Regions from separate parts of the Micromonospora sp. LOL_015 genome, predicted to be linked through region 2. Evidence: predicted binding sites of a transcription regulator. Region 2 holds the regulator's gene; the other holds the start of a gene.
What was found. The regulator HrcA, encoded in region 2, represses chaperone genes, less so after heat shock. The targets are predictions, from matches to a motif close to GGTTNGCACNCTCNNNNNGAGNGTGCNAACC.
Positions count from the first base shown of each region.

Region 1: a site for HrcA is predicted at 2,722-2,752, ahead of groES (co-chaperone GroES). Genes of this name have one in related genera too.

Region 1 is NZ_JBHMIO010000008.1:14,639-22,494, forward strand. It holds gene ACFHWU_RS10025 (sugar ABC transporter substrate-binding protein) at 1-634, opposite strand, end outside; gene ybaK (Cys-tRNA(Pro) deacylase) at 914-1,393, opposite strand; gene ACFHWU_RS10035 (THUMP-like domain-containing protein) at 1,440-2,675, opposite strand; gene groES (co-chaperone GroES) at 2,886-3,200, shown strand; gene groL (chaperonin GroEL) at 3,318-4,955, shown strand; gene ACFHWU_RS10050 (molybdopterin-dependent oxidoreductase) at 5,110-6,756, shown strand; gene ACFHWU_RS10055 (WhiB family transcriptional regulator) at 6,781-7,209, opposite strand; gene ACFHWU_RS10060 (response regulator transcription factor) at 7,490-7,856, shown strand, end outside.
Region 2 is NZ_JBHMIO010000010.1:42,096-49,951, reverse strand. It holds gene ACFHWU_RS11600 (PhoH family protein) at 1-184, opposite strand, end outside; gene ACFHWU_RS11595 (HIT domain-containing protein) at 313-663, opposite strand; gene ACFHWU_RS11590 (16S rRNA (uracil(1498)-N(3))-methyltransferase) at 710-1,453, opposite strand; gene dnaJ (molecular chaperone DnaJ) at 1,497-2,630, opposite strand; gene hrcA (heat-inducible transcriptional repressor HrcA) at 2,701-3,723, opposite strand; gene ACFHWU_RS11575 (DUF4870 domain-containing protein) at 4,116-4,685, shown strand; gene hemW (radical SAM family heme chaperone HemW) at 4,775-5,998, opposite strand; gene ACFHWU_RS11565 (enoyl-CoA hydratase-related protein) at 6,016-6,816, shown strand; gene ACFHWU_RS11560 (hypothetical protein) at 6,968-7,856, shown strand, end outside.

The DNA.
Region 1 (7,856 bases), on a different contig from region 2:
CCCAGTCCGGCACCCAGCGGTCCGGGCCCTTGACGTACTCGCCGGACTCGTACAGCGGGTCGAGCACGCCGTCGTAGCCGGCCTTGAACAGGGTGGCGTTGTTGTCGGTCTCGGAGCCGTTTAGGGTGGCGATGGTCGGCTTCTCCACGCCGGCGTCGGTCAGGCACTTGACCAGGCCCTCGCCCTGCAGTTGGCCGACGGCCTCGTTGTCGAAGCTCACGTAGTACTCGGCGGAGCCGCCCAGGGTGAGCCGGTCGTAGTCGATGGTGGCGACGCCCTGCTGCTTCGCCTTGTCCAGCACTGCCTTGCCGGTGCCGGAATCCAGGTTGACGATCATCAGGACGGTGGCCCCGTCGGTGATCATCTGGTCGGCGAGGGTCTGGAACTGGGCCTTGTCGCCCTGGGCGTTCTGGATGGTGGCGTCGACGCCGGCGGCGTCGAACGCCTCCTGCAGGAAGCGCCGGTCGGCGGTCTCCCAGCGGTCGGAGGAGGCGCTGTCCGGCAGGATCACGCCGATCTTCGGAGTCGGCGTGTCGCCGCTGCCGGTGTCGCTGCCGGTGTCGCTGCCACAGGCGGTCAGGCCGCCGGCGAGCAGGACGCCGGCGGCGGCGGTGCTGAGGATCCCTTTGCGCATCGCTCGGGTCCTTTCGAAGGGTGATGTTCCGCGTACAAGGGGTTTGTGCTGGTGCGAGTCGTGCGGTCTCGGGCGTGGGCTCGCGGGGCGCTGGTGGGCTCCGGAGGCCCGGCCGGCGACGGCAACGGCCTGGGGCTGAGCTGGGCCATCGCGGTTTTTGTTGTGTCCGGCAACGTATTAGGACTGTGGTGCCGAGCACAAGACGGTGACGTCACCAGTTTTGTTGCCTGCGATAACAATTCAGCAACGCGGTGGACATCTGCCCGTCGACTGACCGGATCAGTGGGCCGCGATCGGGGCGAACCGGGCGCCAGCCACCGCTGCGAGGTCACCCGGAGTGATACTCAACTGCAACCCGCGACGACCGGCCGATACGTACACCTCGGCGTACCGCTGCGCCGAGGCGTCCAGCACCGTCGGCAGGCGTTTACGCTGCCCGATCGGGCTGATGCCGCCCCGGACGTACCCGGTGGTCCGCTCGGCGAGCACCCGGTCGGCGAGCACCGCGCGCCTGCCGCCGAGCGCCACCGTCAGAGCCTTCAGGTCCAGCTCCCCGGTGACCGGTACGACGCCGACGGCGAGTGCCCCGTCGACCTGCGCCACCAGCGTCTTGAACACCTGCTCGGCGGCGACGCCGAGGGCGGCCGCGACCGCCGCGCCGTAGTCCGGGGTGTCCGGCGAGACCCGGTACGGGTGTAGTTGGAAGGTGATCCGCCGCTTGGTCAGCAGCGTCGTCGCCGGGGTCGCGGTACCTGCCATGCCGCGCGACGTTACCGGCCGGGCGCCCGCCGTCGGCCGCGTGCGGTCACCGGCCGGGTGCCGGCACCGGGTGGGCGAGCAGCGCCGTCGGGGCGCCGGCCACCCGGGTCAGCACCAGACTCGCCGCCACGCCGGCCCCGGAGGCGGTACGCAGCCGCAGATCGCGGCGCAACTGGGCGGGGTCGAGCGGGGAGCCGCGTTTGAGGATCTCCAGCCGGGTGACGCCGCGTTCGCGCAGCAGCGCCCGCAGCCGCTTCAGCGAGAACGGCAGCACGTCGGTGACCTCCAGACATCGGCCGTACGGCGTGTCGGTCGGCGCGTCGGCGTAGACGTAGGCGATCGACTCGTCGGCGAGGGTGCCGTCGACGGTCGCGGCGAACGCGGCGACCAGGTGTGAGCGGACCACCGCCCCGTCCGGGTCGTACAGGAAGCGCCGGACCGGGCCGACGTCGACCGGCTCGTCGCCGTCGCCGACCAGGTCCGTGGCCGGCTGTCCGGTACGCAGCAGGGTGGCCCGGCGCGGGGTGTCGGCCAGCGGGCCGCACCAGAACGCCGCCTCGACCACCTCCCGGTCGACGCTGACCCACTCGGCCTCGGCTCCCGGCGGGATCAGCGCGTGGTCGATGCCCGGTGCCACCTTGAGCACGGTGCAGGGCACCCGGGCGACCAACGACCGGACGAAGTCCCACGGCGGGGAGTAGCTGTCCGGGTCGAAGGTGCGCCGACCGCTGCCGGACCGGCGGGCCGGGTCGCAGAAGACCGCGTCGTAGCCGGAGACGTCGACTCCGGTGGCGTCGGCGCAGACCACGTCGACCAGGTGGGCCAGCCCGGTCGCCGCGACGTTGGCGGCGGCGATCGCGGCGGTGGCCGGGTCGGCCTCCACCGCGTACACCCGGATGCCGGCCCGGGCGGCGGCGAGGGAGTCCGCGCCGAGACCGCAACCCAGGTCGGCGAGGTGGCGCACCCCGGCGGCGCGCAACCGGGCGGCGCGCCGGTCGGCGACCACCGACCGGGTGGCCTGCTCCAGGCCGGCGCGGGTGAAGAACATCCGGGCGGCGGCCGGGCCGAACTTGCCGGCCGCGCGGGCGCGCAGCGCGGCCTGGGTGAGTGCGGCGGTCGCCAGCGGTGCCGGCACCCCGGCGGTACGCAGTGCGGTCGCCGCCGCGAGCGGATCCGCCCCGCCCGGCGCGGCCAGCACCTCGGTCGCGGCAACCAGCGCGGCCGCGCCTTCCGGGGCGCGCAGGGCGGCCAGTTCGTCCGGGTGCACCGCGACATTGTCCATGCTCGGCCATCGGGCTAGCACTCCGCACAGGCGACTGCTAATCTGCGGTTAGCACTCTCGGGTCGAGGGTGCCAGCTCGCCGGCTCCCGCCGGTGAGCGAAACGCCAGGCGGTCCGGCACCCGCGACGACGGATCCGCCCGGTGGACATGAGGCAGATTGACGCCGGTTACCCACGTGGCCGGCACCAAAACCAGATACCCCAGGAGGGTATGCCCGTGACTACCGCGACCAAGGTTGCGATCAAGCCGCTCGAGGACCGGATCCTGGTCCAGGCGAACGAGGCTGAGACCACCACGGCGTCGGGCATCGTGATCCCCGACACCGCCAAGGAGAAGCCGCAGGAGGGCACCGTCCTCGCTGTCGGCCCCGGCCGCGTCGACGACAAGGGCAACCGGATCCCGGTTGACGTCAACGTCGGCGACACGGTCATCTACTCGAAGTACGGCGGCACCGAGGTCAAGTACGCCGGCGAGGAGTACCTGGTGCTCTCCGCCCGCGACGTCCTCGCGGTCATCGAGAAGTGACCTACTGCCAGTGCTGAACGCCCCGAAGCCCCAGCCCGGGGCTTCGGGGCGTCGCCCGTTGGCCGGTGCCCGGCAGCCGCCGGCCGGCCGACGGCTAGTGCCTGTGAAGGGAATGTCATGGCGAAGATCCTGAGTTTCTCGGACGACGCCCGGCACCTCTTGGAGCACGGCGTCAACACGCTCGCGGACACGGTCAAGGTCACCCTCGGCCCGCGCGGGCGCAACGTCGTGCTGGACAAGAAGTTCGGCGCTCCGACGATCACCAACGATGGCGTGACCATCGCCAAGGAGATCGAGCTCACCAACCCGTACGAGAACCTCGGTGCGCAGCTGGTCAAGGAGGTGGCGACGAAGACCAACGACGTCGCCGGCGACGGGACCACCACCGCCACCGTGCTCGCCCAGGCGATGGTCCGTGAAGGTCTGCGCAACGTCGCCGCCGGGGCCAACCCGGCCGGCCTCAAGCGCGGCATCGACGCGGCCGCGCAGAAGGTCTCCGACTCTCTGCTGGCCAAGGCGGCAGAGGTGGCCGACAAGGGCTCGACCGCGCAGGTCGCGACGATCTCGGCCCAGGACGCCACGATCGGCGAGCTGATCGCCGAGGCGATGGAGCGGGTCGGCCGCGACGGCGTCATCACCGTCGAGGAAGGCTCCACCCTGGCCACCGAGCTGGAGGTCACCGAGGGCCTGCAGTTCGACAAGGGCTTCATCTCCCCGCACTTCGTCACCGACGCCGAAGCGCAGGAGGCGGTGCTCGAGGACGCGTACATCCTGATCACCACCCAGAAGATCTCCTCGATCGAGGAGCTGCTGCCGCTGCTGGAGAAGATTGCCCAGGACGGCAAGCCGCTGCTGATCGTCGCCGAGGATGTCGACGGGCAGGCGCTGTCCACCCTGGTGGTCAACGCCGTACGCAAGACCGTGAAGATCTGCGCGGTCAAGGCCCCCGGCTTCGGCGACCGGCGCAAGGCGATGCTGCAGGACATGGCGGTCCTGACCGGCGCCGAGCTGATCGCCCCTGAGCTGGGCTACAAGCTCGACGCGGTCGGGCTGGAGTCGCTGGGCCGGGCCCGGCGGATCGTGGTCGACAAGGACACCACCACGGTGGTCGACGGTGCCGGCAACGACTCCGAGGTCGCCGACCGGGTCACTCAGATCCGCAAGGAGATCGACGCGTCCGACTCGGACTGGGACCGGGAAAAGCTCGCCGAGCGGCTGGCCAAGCTCTCCGGTGGCATCGCGGTGATCAAGGCCGGGGCCGCCACCGAGGTGGAGATGAAGGAGCGCAAGCACCGCATCGAGGACGCCATCGCCGCGACCAAGGCCGCGGTCGAGGAGGGCACCATCCCCGGTGGCGGCGCGGCGCTGAGCCAGATCGCCGCCGTGCTCGACGACGACCTCGGCTTCGACGGCGACGAGAAGGTCGGCGTGTCGGTGGTCCGCAAGGCGCTGCACGAGCCGCTGCGGTGGATCGCCCAGAACGCCGGCTACGACGGGTACGTCGTGGTCGGCAAGGTACTCGAAGGCGACTGGGGCCACGGTCTCAACGCCGCCACCGGTGAGTACGTCGATCTGGCCGGGGCCGGCATCATCGATCCGGTGAAGGTGACCCGCAACGCGGTCAGCAACGCCGCGTCGATCGCCGGGCTGCTGCTCACCACCGAGAGCCTCGTGGTGGAGAAGCCGGAGAAGGCCGAGCCGGCCGCCGGCGGCCACGACCACGGGCACGGCCACCAGCACGGTCCCGGTTTCTGACCGGAAGTTCCACCTGCTCCACCCTGGATCCGCGTGATCAGTACGGCCGAGGGCGCACTCCGCCCGAGGTTTCTGATCACGCGGATTCTGCGTATCGTCGGCGGTACCAATGCGCCGTCGACCCGTACGGTGCCGGACAGATGGGTTGGACGTGATGACGCCGGAGCCGACGGTGCCGGACGCGACCGGGCCGGAGCCGACCGGGCCGGAGCCGACCGGGCCAGCTGCGCCGACCGAACCGCCGGGCCGCCTGCCCGGGCCGCTCGCGGCGCTCGCCGGGGTGGCCGCCGCCGCGCTCGCCCTGGGCCTGGCCGAGCTGGTCGCCGTCGGCACCGGCGCCCGCTCGGCACCGCTGGTCGCGGTCGGCGGGGTGGTCGTCGACACCGTCCCCGAGCCGCTGAAACAGTTCGCCATCGACGTGTTCGGCGTACACGACAAGACCGCGCTGCTGATCGGCACCGGCGTACTGCTCGCCGGGTTCGCGGCCGTGATCGGGGTGCTGGCCGCCCGCCGGCTCGCCGTCGGCTTCGCCGGCATCGCGGTCTTCGGCGTGATCGGCGCGGTGGCCGCGCTCACCCGGCCCGGCGCCGGGCCGGCCGCCGTCCTGCCGGCGGTGATCGGCGTGTCCGCCGCCGCGCTGCTGCTCTGGGCGTTGCTCGCCGGCCCGCTGCGGCCGGCCGCAGCCGCGTCGCCCGCCGAACCGGCGTCGATACCGGTGCGGCCCGGTGCCGGCACCGCCGACCGGCGCCGGTTCCTGTCCAGCGTCGGCGTGTCGGTCGGCGCCGCCCTGATCACCGGTGCCGGCGGTCGCTGGCTGGCGCAACGCCGGGGGGTGGCGACCGCCCGGTCCGCCGTGACGCTGCCCGCCCCGGTCGACGCCGCGCCGCCGCTGCCTTCCGGTGTGGATCCGGCGGCGCCGGGGCTGAGCCGGTACGTCACCACCAACCGTGACTTCTACCGGATCGACACCGCGCTGGCCGTTCCCCAGGTCGACCCGGACGAATGGCAACTGCGGATCCACGGCCGGGTGACCAACCCGATCACCCTGAGCTACGCCGACCTGCTCGGGATGGACCTGGTGGAGCGGTACGTCACGCTGGCCTGTGTCTCGAACGAGGTGGGCGGGGATCTCATCGGCAACGCCCGCTGGCTCGGCGTACCGGTGCGGGACCTGCTGGTCGAGGCGGGCCCGCTGCCCGGAGCCGACCAGGTCGTCGGCCGGTCCGTCGACGGCTGGACCTGCGGCACCCCGACCGAGGCGCTGCTGGACGGGCGGGACGCGCTGCTCGCGGTCGGGATGAACGGTCAACCGCTGCCGGTCGAGCACGGTTTCCCGGTCCGCATGGTGGTGCCCGGCCTCTACGGCTACGTCTCCGCCTGCAAGTGGGTCACCGAGCTGCAGTTGACCAGCTTCGCCGACTTCGACGCGTACTGGGTGCCGCGTGGCTGGGCGGCGGAGGGTCCGATCAAGACCCAGTCCCGGATCGACACCCCCCGGGTCCGCGCCGAACTGTCCGCCGGCACCGTGCCGGTGGCCGGGGTGGCGTGGGCCCCGCACCGGGGCATCAGCGGCGTCGAGGTACGGGTGGACGACGGCCCCTGGCGGCCGGCCGAGCTGGCCCCGGCGGTCTCCGCGGACACCTGGGTGCAGTGGGTCTGGCAGTGGCCGGCGACCTCGGGTGAGCACCTGCTGCAGGTCCGGGCGACCGACGGGACCGGCGCCACCCAGCCCGAACTACGCCAACCGGTCGCCCCGGACGGGGCGACCGGCTGGCACTCGGTCCGCGTCACAGTCCAGTAGGGATGTTCGAAACCGTGGCCGTGGTCAGGCGGTGGTGGCCGAGTCCGCCGGCTGCGGCCTGACGGCGGTCGATTCCGGCCGGCGCTGAGCCGGTACGGTCGACTTGTGCGGCCGGCCCAGCCGGGCCTCCAGCCGTTGCACGTCGACCCGGCCGCCGCGGCGGTCAGCGAGATCTTCCCAGCCGAGGGCGATCAGCCGGAGCCGTTCCGACTCGCTGAAACCGCCCCACACCCCGTACGGCTCGCGCACCGACAGGGCGTGCGCGGCGCACTCTGCGCGGACCGGGCAGGTCCGGCAGACCGCCTTGGCTCCCGACTCCCGGCGGTTGCGTGACGACCCTCGCTCACCGTCGGGGTGGAAGAACTGGGCGCTGTCCCGGCCACGGCAGGCACCAAGAATCTGCCACTCCCACAGGTCGACGATCGGTCCGGGCAGTCGGCGTACATCCGACATCTGCACCCCTCCTTCCGCGCGGCTCCTGCGGACACTTCGTGGTAGGACCAGGCGGCCGGCCGCGCAAGCGCTCCGGTCCTTCGTGTCACCGGGGTACCCGGGAGTCCCACTGCTCAATCACCCGTGCCGGAACGGGTGGGATCACCCGGGTCGGAACCTGCGCGCGATAGCCGGTCGGCGACGTGGCCACCGGTCCTGAACTTTCATCTTTTTTCGTGGCGAAGCGCATGAGTGAGCGTGCCTCGCGTGATCTGCTGCTGGCGGGAGAGGGGAGTCACAAGTGCGCAAGGTGCTCGTGTGTGTGCGAACAGTAGTTGCAGCTCAGAACATCACCGCCGCTGCCGCCCGGCTCGGTCTCTCCGCCGCAGTACGAACAGCGGTCTCTGAACCGGAGGTGATGCTGCGGCTCGCCGAACGCCCAGCGGAGATCGTACTCGCCGACACCGCCCTGGCCCGTCCGGACAGCGCCAGCTTCACCCGCCGGGTACTGGCCCGCTCGCCGGGCAGCGTGATCGTGCTGTTCGGCGGGGAGGACCCGCAGGTGGCGTCGGCCGCGCTGGCCGCCGGCGCCCGCGGGCTGCTGCGCGGCACCGACGACCTGGTCACCGCCGTGGCGAAGACCCTGCTGCTGCTCGCCGCGCCGGGCC
Region 2 (7,856 bases):
TGTCCGACGGCACACCGGTGATGGTGATCTCGTTGCCGCGTACGTGGACGTCGCTGGCGAGGGACTGCTCGACCAGCCGCAGGATCTCGTCGCCTGCGCCGAGCAGGTTGACCATGATCTGCGGGTCCGGGACGGTGATCCTGGTCTGCACCCGGGCCTGCCCGGGAGGTGGAGTGCCGGTCATGGGTCGGCCTGACGGCCTTTCGCACCTGCTTCCATCTCAGCGCCCCGACCCGGTCGGCCGCGGCGGGCGGACTTGCTGCCATCGTATCCGCTCAACGCCCGGCGCAGCGGCTCCATTTCCGCCGGTTGTCACCGGGACAGCAGCGGACCGAGCGGTGCCCCACCGAGCACGTGGGCGTGCACGTGGAACACCTCCTGACCGGCGTACCGGCCGGTGTTGAAGATCAACCGGAAGCCGTCCGCAGCGAGCCCTTCGGCCTGCGCCACCGCGGCCGCCGTGGCCAGCAGCTCGCCCGCGACGGCGGGGTCTGCGGCGGCCAGGGCGGCGACGTCGGGGTGGTGCTGCTTCGGTATCACCAGCGCGTGGGTCGGTGCCTGCGGGTGGAGGTCCCGGAACGCGACCGTGTTGGCCCCGTCGTACAGCAGGGTGGTCGGCAGTTCCCCGGCGGCGATCCGGCAGAAGACACAGTTGTCGCTCACCCGACGGATGGTAGCGGTGATCGGGTCCGGCCGGTCCACCGCCGCGCTACCAGCGCCCCAGCCGACCGGAGAGCAGGGCGAGTGCCGCGACACCGGCGGTCGACGTCCGCAGCACCGCCGGGCCGAGCCGCACCGGCCGGGCCCCGGCGTCGACGAAGGTGGCCAGCTCGGCGTCGTCGATCCCGCCTTCCGGCCCCACCACCAGCAGCACCGACCCGGTGGTCGGCAGGTCGGCGACGGCCAGCCGCTGCTGCGCCGACTCGTGCAGGACGAAGCCGGCGGCGGACGCCGCGCACCGGGCGGCGACCGCGTCGGTGGGCTCGGCCGGCTGCTGGTCGGAGCCGCCGATCGTCGGCAGCCACGGCCGGCGGGCCTGTTTGGTGGCCTCCCGCGCGGTGTCGACCCATCGTCGCCGGGCGCGGGCACCACGGTCGTCGCGCCAGCGGGTCACCGATCGGGCGGCCGCCCACGGGACGATCTCGTCGACCCCGACCTCGGTCATCGCCTGCACCGCCAGCTCACCCCGGTCGCCCTTGGCAATGCCCTGCGCCACCACCAGCCGGGGGTCGGCGGCGCTGACCTGCCCGGTGTCGAGGATCCGCAGGTCGAGCTGGTGCCGGCCGACAGCCTCGACCACCGCGTCGGCGACGCCGCCGCGCCCGTCGGCGAGCCGCAGCCGCTCGCCGAGACGCAGGCGGACCACCGTGGCGGCGTGGTGGCCCTCCGGCCCGTCGAGGGTGTGGGTCGGCCCGGTCGGCAGGCGGTCGACGAGAAACAGTGGGGCGCTCACGTCGGATCGGTCCTCCGCTGCTGCTCGCTGGCCGGACGGCGGGTCAGCCGTGGCCGTTGAACGCGTCGCGCATGCGGGAGAAGAATCCGCCCTGCTTGGTCAGCTCGGCGACCTCCTCGCCCCGGGCCTTGGCGAACTCCCGCAGCGTCCGCTCCTGCTCGGCGTCGAGCTTGGTCGGGGTACGCACGTCGAGGTGCACGTAGAGGTCACCGCGGCCGGTGCCGCGCAGATGCGGCACGCCGCGCCCGCGCAGCCGCAGCGTGGCACCCGGCTGGGTGCCCGGCTTGACGTCCACCGGCTCGTCGCTGTCCAGGGTCCGGATGGTCAGCCGGGTGCCGAGCGCCGCGGCGGTCATCGGCACGGTGACCCGGCAGTGCAGGTCGTCGCCCTTGCGGGAGTAGACGTCGTGCGGCTGCTCGTGGATCTCGACGTACAGGTCACCGGCCGTGCCCCCGCCCGGCCCGACCTCGCCCTGCTGGGCCAGCCGGATCCGCATCCCGTCCTCCACCCCGGCGGGGATCTTGACGGTCAGCGAACGTCGGGTCCGCACCCGGCCGTCGCCGGAACAGGTGGTGCAGGGGTGCGGGATGACGGTGCCGTAGCCCTGGCAGGCGACGCAGGGCCGGGACGAGACCACCTGGCCGAGGAAGGTCCGTTGCACGGACTGGACCTCGCCGCGCCCGCCGCACGCCTCGCAGGTCGCCAGGTGGGTGCCGGCTGCGGTGCCCGCGCCGGAGCATGTGGTGCAGATCACCGCCGTGTCGACGGTGATCGGCGCTTCCACGCCGAACGCGGTGTCGGTCAGATCGAGCTCCAGGCGCAGGATCGCGTCGGCGCCTGGGCGGGTCCGCGACCTCGGCCCACGGGAGCCGGCCGCTGCCCCGAAGAAGGCGTCCATGATGTCCTGGAAGCCGACGAAGGGCCCGGCCCCGCCGGGGCCGCCGCCGGGCGCGCCGCCGGGTGCCAACGGGTCGCCACCGAGATCGACGATCTGCCGCTTCTGGTCGTCGGAGAGCACCTCGTACGCGGCGTTGATGTCCTTGAACTTGTCAGCCGCCACCGGATCCGGATTGACGTCCGGATGGTACTGCCGGGCCAACTTGCGGTAGGCCCGCTTGATGTCGTCAGCGGAGGCGTCCCGGCTCACGCCGAGAATCCCGTAGTAGTCCTTGGCCACTGCGTCTGGTGTCCTCATGTGTCAGTCTCGCATGTGCAGTTCGCCGGGTCGTTTTGATCCTGCCCGCCGGTCAGTTCTGCGCCAGCAGATCGCCGACGTAGCGTGCCACGGCGCGAACCGTGGCGATGGTGCCGGGGTAGTCCATCCGGGTGGGCCCCAGCACGCCGAGGCCACCGACCATAACGGTGCCCGGACCGTAACCGGTGCTGACCACGGATGCGGCCCGCAGGTTGTCAACCTCGTTCTCGTCGCCGATGCGGACCCGCAGGGTGCTCGGCTCCACCTCGCCGATCAGCTTGAGCAGGACGACCTCCTCCTCCAGTGCCTCCAGTATCGGACGCAGGGAGCCCTGGAAGTCGAGTAGTCCCCCTCTGGCCAGGTTAGCGGTCCCGGCCAGGGCGAGGCGTTCCTCGTGCCGCTCGACCAGCGTCTCCAGCAGGACCGTCGAAAGCGTGGTCATCGCCGGTCGCAGGTCCGCTGGCACCTCGTCGACCAACGCCTGGACCAACGGCGGAGTGTCGGAGAGCCGACAGCCGTCGAGCTTCTCGTTGGCCAGCCGACGCAGGTCGGTCACGTCGTCGGCACTGATCGGGGCCGGCAGCTCCACCAGTCGCTGCTCGACCCGGCCGGTGTCGACGATCAGGACCAGCATCAGCCGAGTGGTCGAGATCGGCACCAGCTCCAGGTGCCGGACCGACGACCGGGACAGGCTCGGGTACTGCACCACCGCGACCTGGCGGGTGAGCTGGGCGAGCAGCCGGACGGTGCGGTGCACGACGTCGTCGAGGTCGACGGCGCCGACGAGGAAGCGTTCGATCGCCCTGCGCTCGGCCGGGCTGAGCGGTTTCACCCGGGACAGCCGGTCGACGAACAACCGGTAGCCACGGTCGGTCGGGACCCGCCCGGCGCTGGTGTGCGGCTGCCGAATGTAGCCCTCCTCCTCCAGCACCGCCATGTCGTTGCGGACGGTCGCCGGTGACACTCCAAGCTGGTGCCGCTCGACCAGCGCCTTGCTGCCGACCGGCTCCTGGGTGGCGACGTAGTCCTCGACGATCGCCCGGAGCACGTCGAGTTTGCGGTCGTCGAGACCCATCTGCACCTCCTTCGCCGGCACCGGTCGGACCGGTCACCGGTCGGACCGGTCCGAGGCTACGGTCCCGGCCGTCGCGGCGGCCGGTGGGTGGCCGGACCAACGACGCCCCTGCTGGCACTCGCCGGCTGTGAGTGCCAGCATACGTCGATCGGGCCGGGCCGGCGATGATCAGTTCGCCGGGCGGGGGCGTACCGGGCGATATGTCACCAAGCGCACTCACCCGGGTCGGATCGGTCGGCCGGCGGGGCTCCGCAAGCCGGCCGGCGGGCCAGAGAAGCCGGCCGGCGGGCCCCACACAAGCCGACCGACCAGCGGAGACGGCCTGCCCGGACGGGAAAATCGTCGGCGGGGCTAACTGGCGCGGCTTGATCCCTCCCCCTACCGTGTCGGGCATGACTGAACCACCTCGCCCACCAGGGGAGAACGGTCCCGGCGGCATGCCGCAGGACCCCAACTCCCCGCCGCCACCTCCAGCGTCCTACTCGATGCCGGGCGAGGCCTCCTCTCCCGGATACCCCCCGCCGCCCGGCGGCGCGAGCCCGCCCCCCGGCGGATACCCCCCGCCCGGCGGTTTTCCGCCTGGCGGTCCGGCGTACGGAGGTCAACCCCCGTCCGGTTACGCCACCAACGACGACAAGACCTGGGCGCTGATCGCCCACTTCGGTGGCGCCCTGGGCGCGTTCATCAGCTTCGGGCCGCTCGGCTTCGTCGGCCCGCTGATCGCCTACCTGGTCAAGGGTCAGCAGTCACCGGCCGTACGGGCGCACGCGCTGGCCGCGCTCAACTTCCAGATCCTCTGGTCGGCGATCGCCTTCGTGCTGCTCTTCATCAGCTGGTGCCTGCTGTTCATCCCCAGCCTGGTGGTGTTCGCGATCCAGATCATCTTCGGGATCATCGCGGGCGTGAAGGCCAACGAGGGGACGCTGTACAAGTACCCGATGTCCGCCAATTTCATCAAGTGACGCCGCTCGCCCCCGGATCCGTAACCGGCTCCGGGGGCGTCACGGTGGTGACAACGGGCCATCCCACGGAGAGTCGCCCAGCAGCGGTTTCACGGCAGCAGGTCCCGCACGACCGCGTCGGCCAGCAGCCGACCGCGCAGGGTCAGCACCGCCTGCCCGGCGGCGAGTGCGCCGGGGTCGAGCAACCCGTCGTCGCCGGCCTGGCGGGCCGCGCCCCGGCCGGCCGGGGCCAGTCGCGTCAGCGGCAGCCCACTGGCCAGACGCAACCCCAGCATCACCTCTTCGACCTGCTGCTCGGTGCCGGTGAGCAGTTCCCGGCCGTGGCCGGGCGACCGGCCGGCGGCCAGCCGCTCGGCGTACGACCGGGGATGCCGCACGTTCCACCAGCGGACCCCGCCGACGTGGCTGTGCGCCCCCGGCCCGAGCCCCCACCAGTCGCCGCCGGTCCAGTACAACAGGTTGTGCCGGCACCGGCCGGCGGCCGAGCGGGCCCAGTTCGACACCTCGTACCAGTCGAATCCGGCGCCGGACAGGGCCGATTCGGCGGCGAGGTAGCGGTCGGCGGCGACGTCGTCGTCGGGATACGGCAGTTCGCCGCGCCGCATCCGGGCCGCCAACCGGGTGCCGTCCTCGACGATCAGCGCGTACGCGCTGACGTGGTCCACCCCGGCCGCCACCGCCGCCGCCAGCGACTCGTCGAAGTCCGCCGCGCTCTCCCCCGGCGTACCGTAAATCAGGTCGAGATTGACATGCTCGAATCCGGCGTCCCGGGCCTCCCGGGCGGCGGTGACCGCGCGCCCGGGCGCGTGCCGGCGGTCCAGCACGGCGAGCACCGCCGCCGCGGTCGACTGCATGCCGAGCGACACCCTGGTGTAGCCGGCGGCCCGCAGCGCCCGCAGCGACGCCGGGGTCACCGACTCCGGGTTGGCCTCGGTGGTGACCTCCGCGTCGGCGGCCAGCCTCCAGGTGGCGTCGATCGCGTCGAGCAGCCGGGCCAGCGCGTCGGCCGGCAGCAGGCTCGGCGTGCCGCCGCCGACGAAGACCGTGTCCACCTGCTGTGGCGGGCGGGCGGCCAGGACCTTCGCGGCCAGTTCCAGCTCGGCCAGCACGGCGTCCAGGTACTCGCCGATCGGCGCGCTGCCGCCGAGTTCGGCGGGCGTGTACGTGTTGAAGTCGCAGTAGCCGCAGCGGGTGGCGCAGAACGGCACGTGCAGATAGACCCCGAAGCCGCGCCGGCCGCTGCGGGCGAGCGCGGACGGCGGCAGCGCCCCGTCGGCGGGCACCGGCGTACCGGCGGGTGGTGCTTTCGGCATGGGACTAGTGTGCCGGCATGGATGAGCCCCGACCCACCAGGTCCGCGCAGCCACTGATCCGTACGGCCACCGCCGCCGGGATCGCCACCCTGACCCTGGACAGCCCGGGCAACCGCAACGCGCTGTCCACCCCGTTGATGACCGAACTGCTCGCCGGCCTGGCCGAGGCGGTCGCCGACCCGCAGGTCCGGGTGGTGGTGCTGAGCCACACCGGTCCGGTCTTCTGCTCCGGCGCCGATCTGAAGGAGACCGCCGAGGCGTACGCGACCCGGCGGGTACCGGTCGGGATGCTCGGCGACGTACTGGCGGCGCTCTGGGAGTGCCCCAAGCCGGTGGTGGCCCGGGTCGGCGGCCCGGCGCGGGCCGGCGGGCTGGGGCTGATCGCCGCGGCCGACATCGCGATCTGCGACGCGGCGGCCACCTTCGCCTTCACCGAGGTACGGCTCGGAGTGGTCCCGGCTGTGATCTCCGCCACTGTGCTGCGCCGGCTGCAGCCGCGGGCAGCGGCGCAGCTGTACCTCACCGGTGAGCTGTTCGACGGTGCCCGGGCGGCGCAGATCGGTCTGGTCAGCGCCGCCGTACCGGCCGGGGAGTTGGACCCCGCGGTGACGGCGAGCTGCGCTGCACTGGTCCGGGGCGCCCCGGACGCCCTGGCCGGCACCAAGCAGCTGCTCCGCCGCACCCCGGCGGCGGAAATCCGGGCCGATACGGCCGAACTGCGTGAGCTTTCCACCGGATACTTCCTCTCCGAAGAGGGCCGCGAGGGCGTACGGGCGTTCCGCGACAAACGCGACCCGAGCTGGCTGCCGGGGCGGTGACCATGGATAGTCGCCCCGAAACGGGGTATCTCCGGCGTAAGGGGTCGAGGCGTACGGCGTAAGGGCCGGCGTACGACAAGTGCGGGACCCGCTCCCGCTGGACGACACAACCGTCCCTGGTGTACCAAAGGTCCCAGCAACACGCGTGGGGGTGACGGTGCGGGCTCGGACGGTGCTGGTGCTGGTCGCCGTGCTGGCGGCAATCGCCCTGTTGGGCGGGGTCGGCCTGGGCCGGTGGATCGGCGATTTCGCGTTGCCCGGTGGCTGGCGGGGCTGCACGGTCAAGCTGCCCGACTCCATGCCCGGGGCTGGCGACAGCCAACTGCGTCGGGTGTCGCTCGATCCGGAGCAGATGGCGAATGCCGCGACGATCGCGGCGATCGGGGTGCAGCGGGGGCTGCCGCCCCGTGCCGTGGTGGTGGCGCTAGCGACCGGGTTCCAGGAGTCCAAGCTGCGCAACCTGACCGGCGGCGACCGGGATTCGGTCGGGTTGTTCCAGCAGCGGCCCAGCCAGGGGTGGGGCACGGTCGAGCAGATCCGCGACACCAGGTTCGCGACGAACGCGTTCTACGCCGGCCTGGAACGGGTCCGGGGTTGGCAGGACATGCGGGTCACCGACGCCGCGCAGGCCGTCCAGCGGTCGGCCTTCCCCGAGGCGTACGAGAAGTGGACTGACGAGTCGCAGGTGCTCACCGTAGCGCTGCTCGGCGAGGCCACCGGCGCGGTTGCCTGCACGGTGACCCGGGATCCGGTGATGCGGGGCGCCGAGGCGACGGCGGCGCTCACCGACGGACTGCGGCTGGACTGGGGCGGCCTGGAGTCACTGCTACCGGCGTCCAACACGCCATCGCTGAGCGTCCCGGTGGAGAACACGCAGGTCGGGTGGCGATATGCGCACTGGCTCGTATCCCATGCCACTGATCATGGCGTCAAAAGGGTCACGTTCGGCGATCAGGAATGGACTGCGATAGGCGGCAGTTGGTCGTCGATTTCCGGCGGGGACATCGAGACCGGGCGGGTGATGGTGGAGGTTTTCGCCT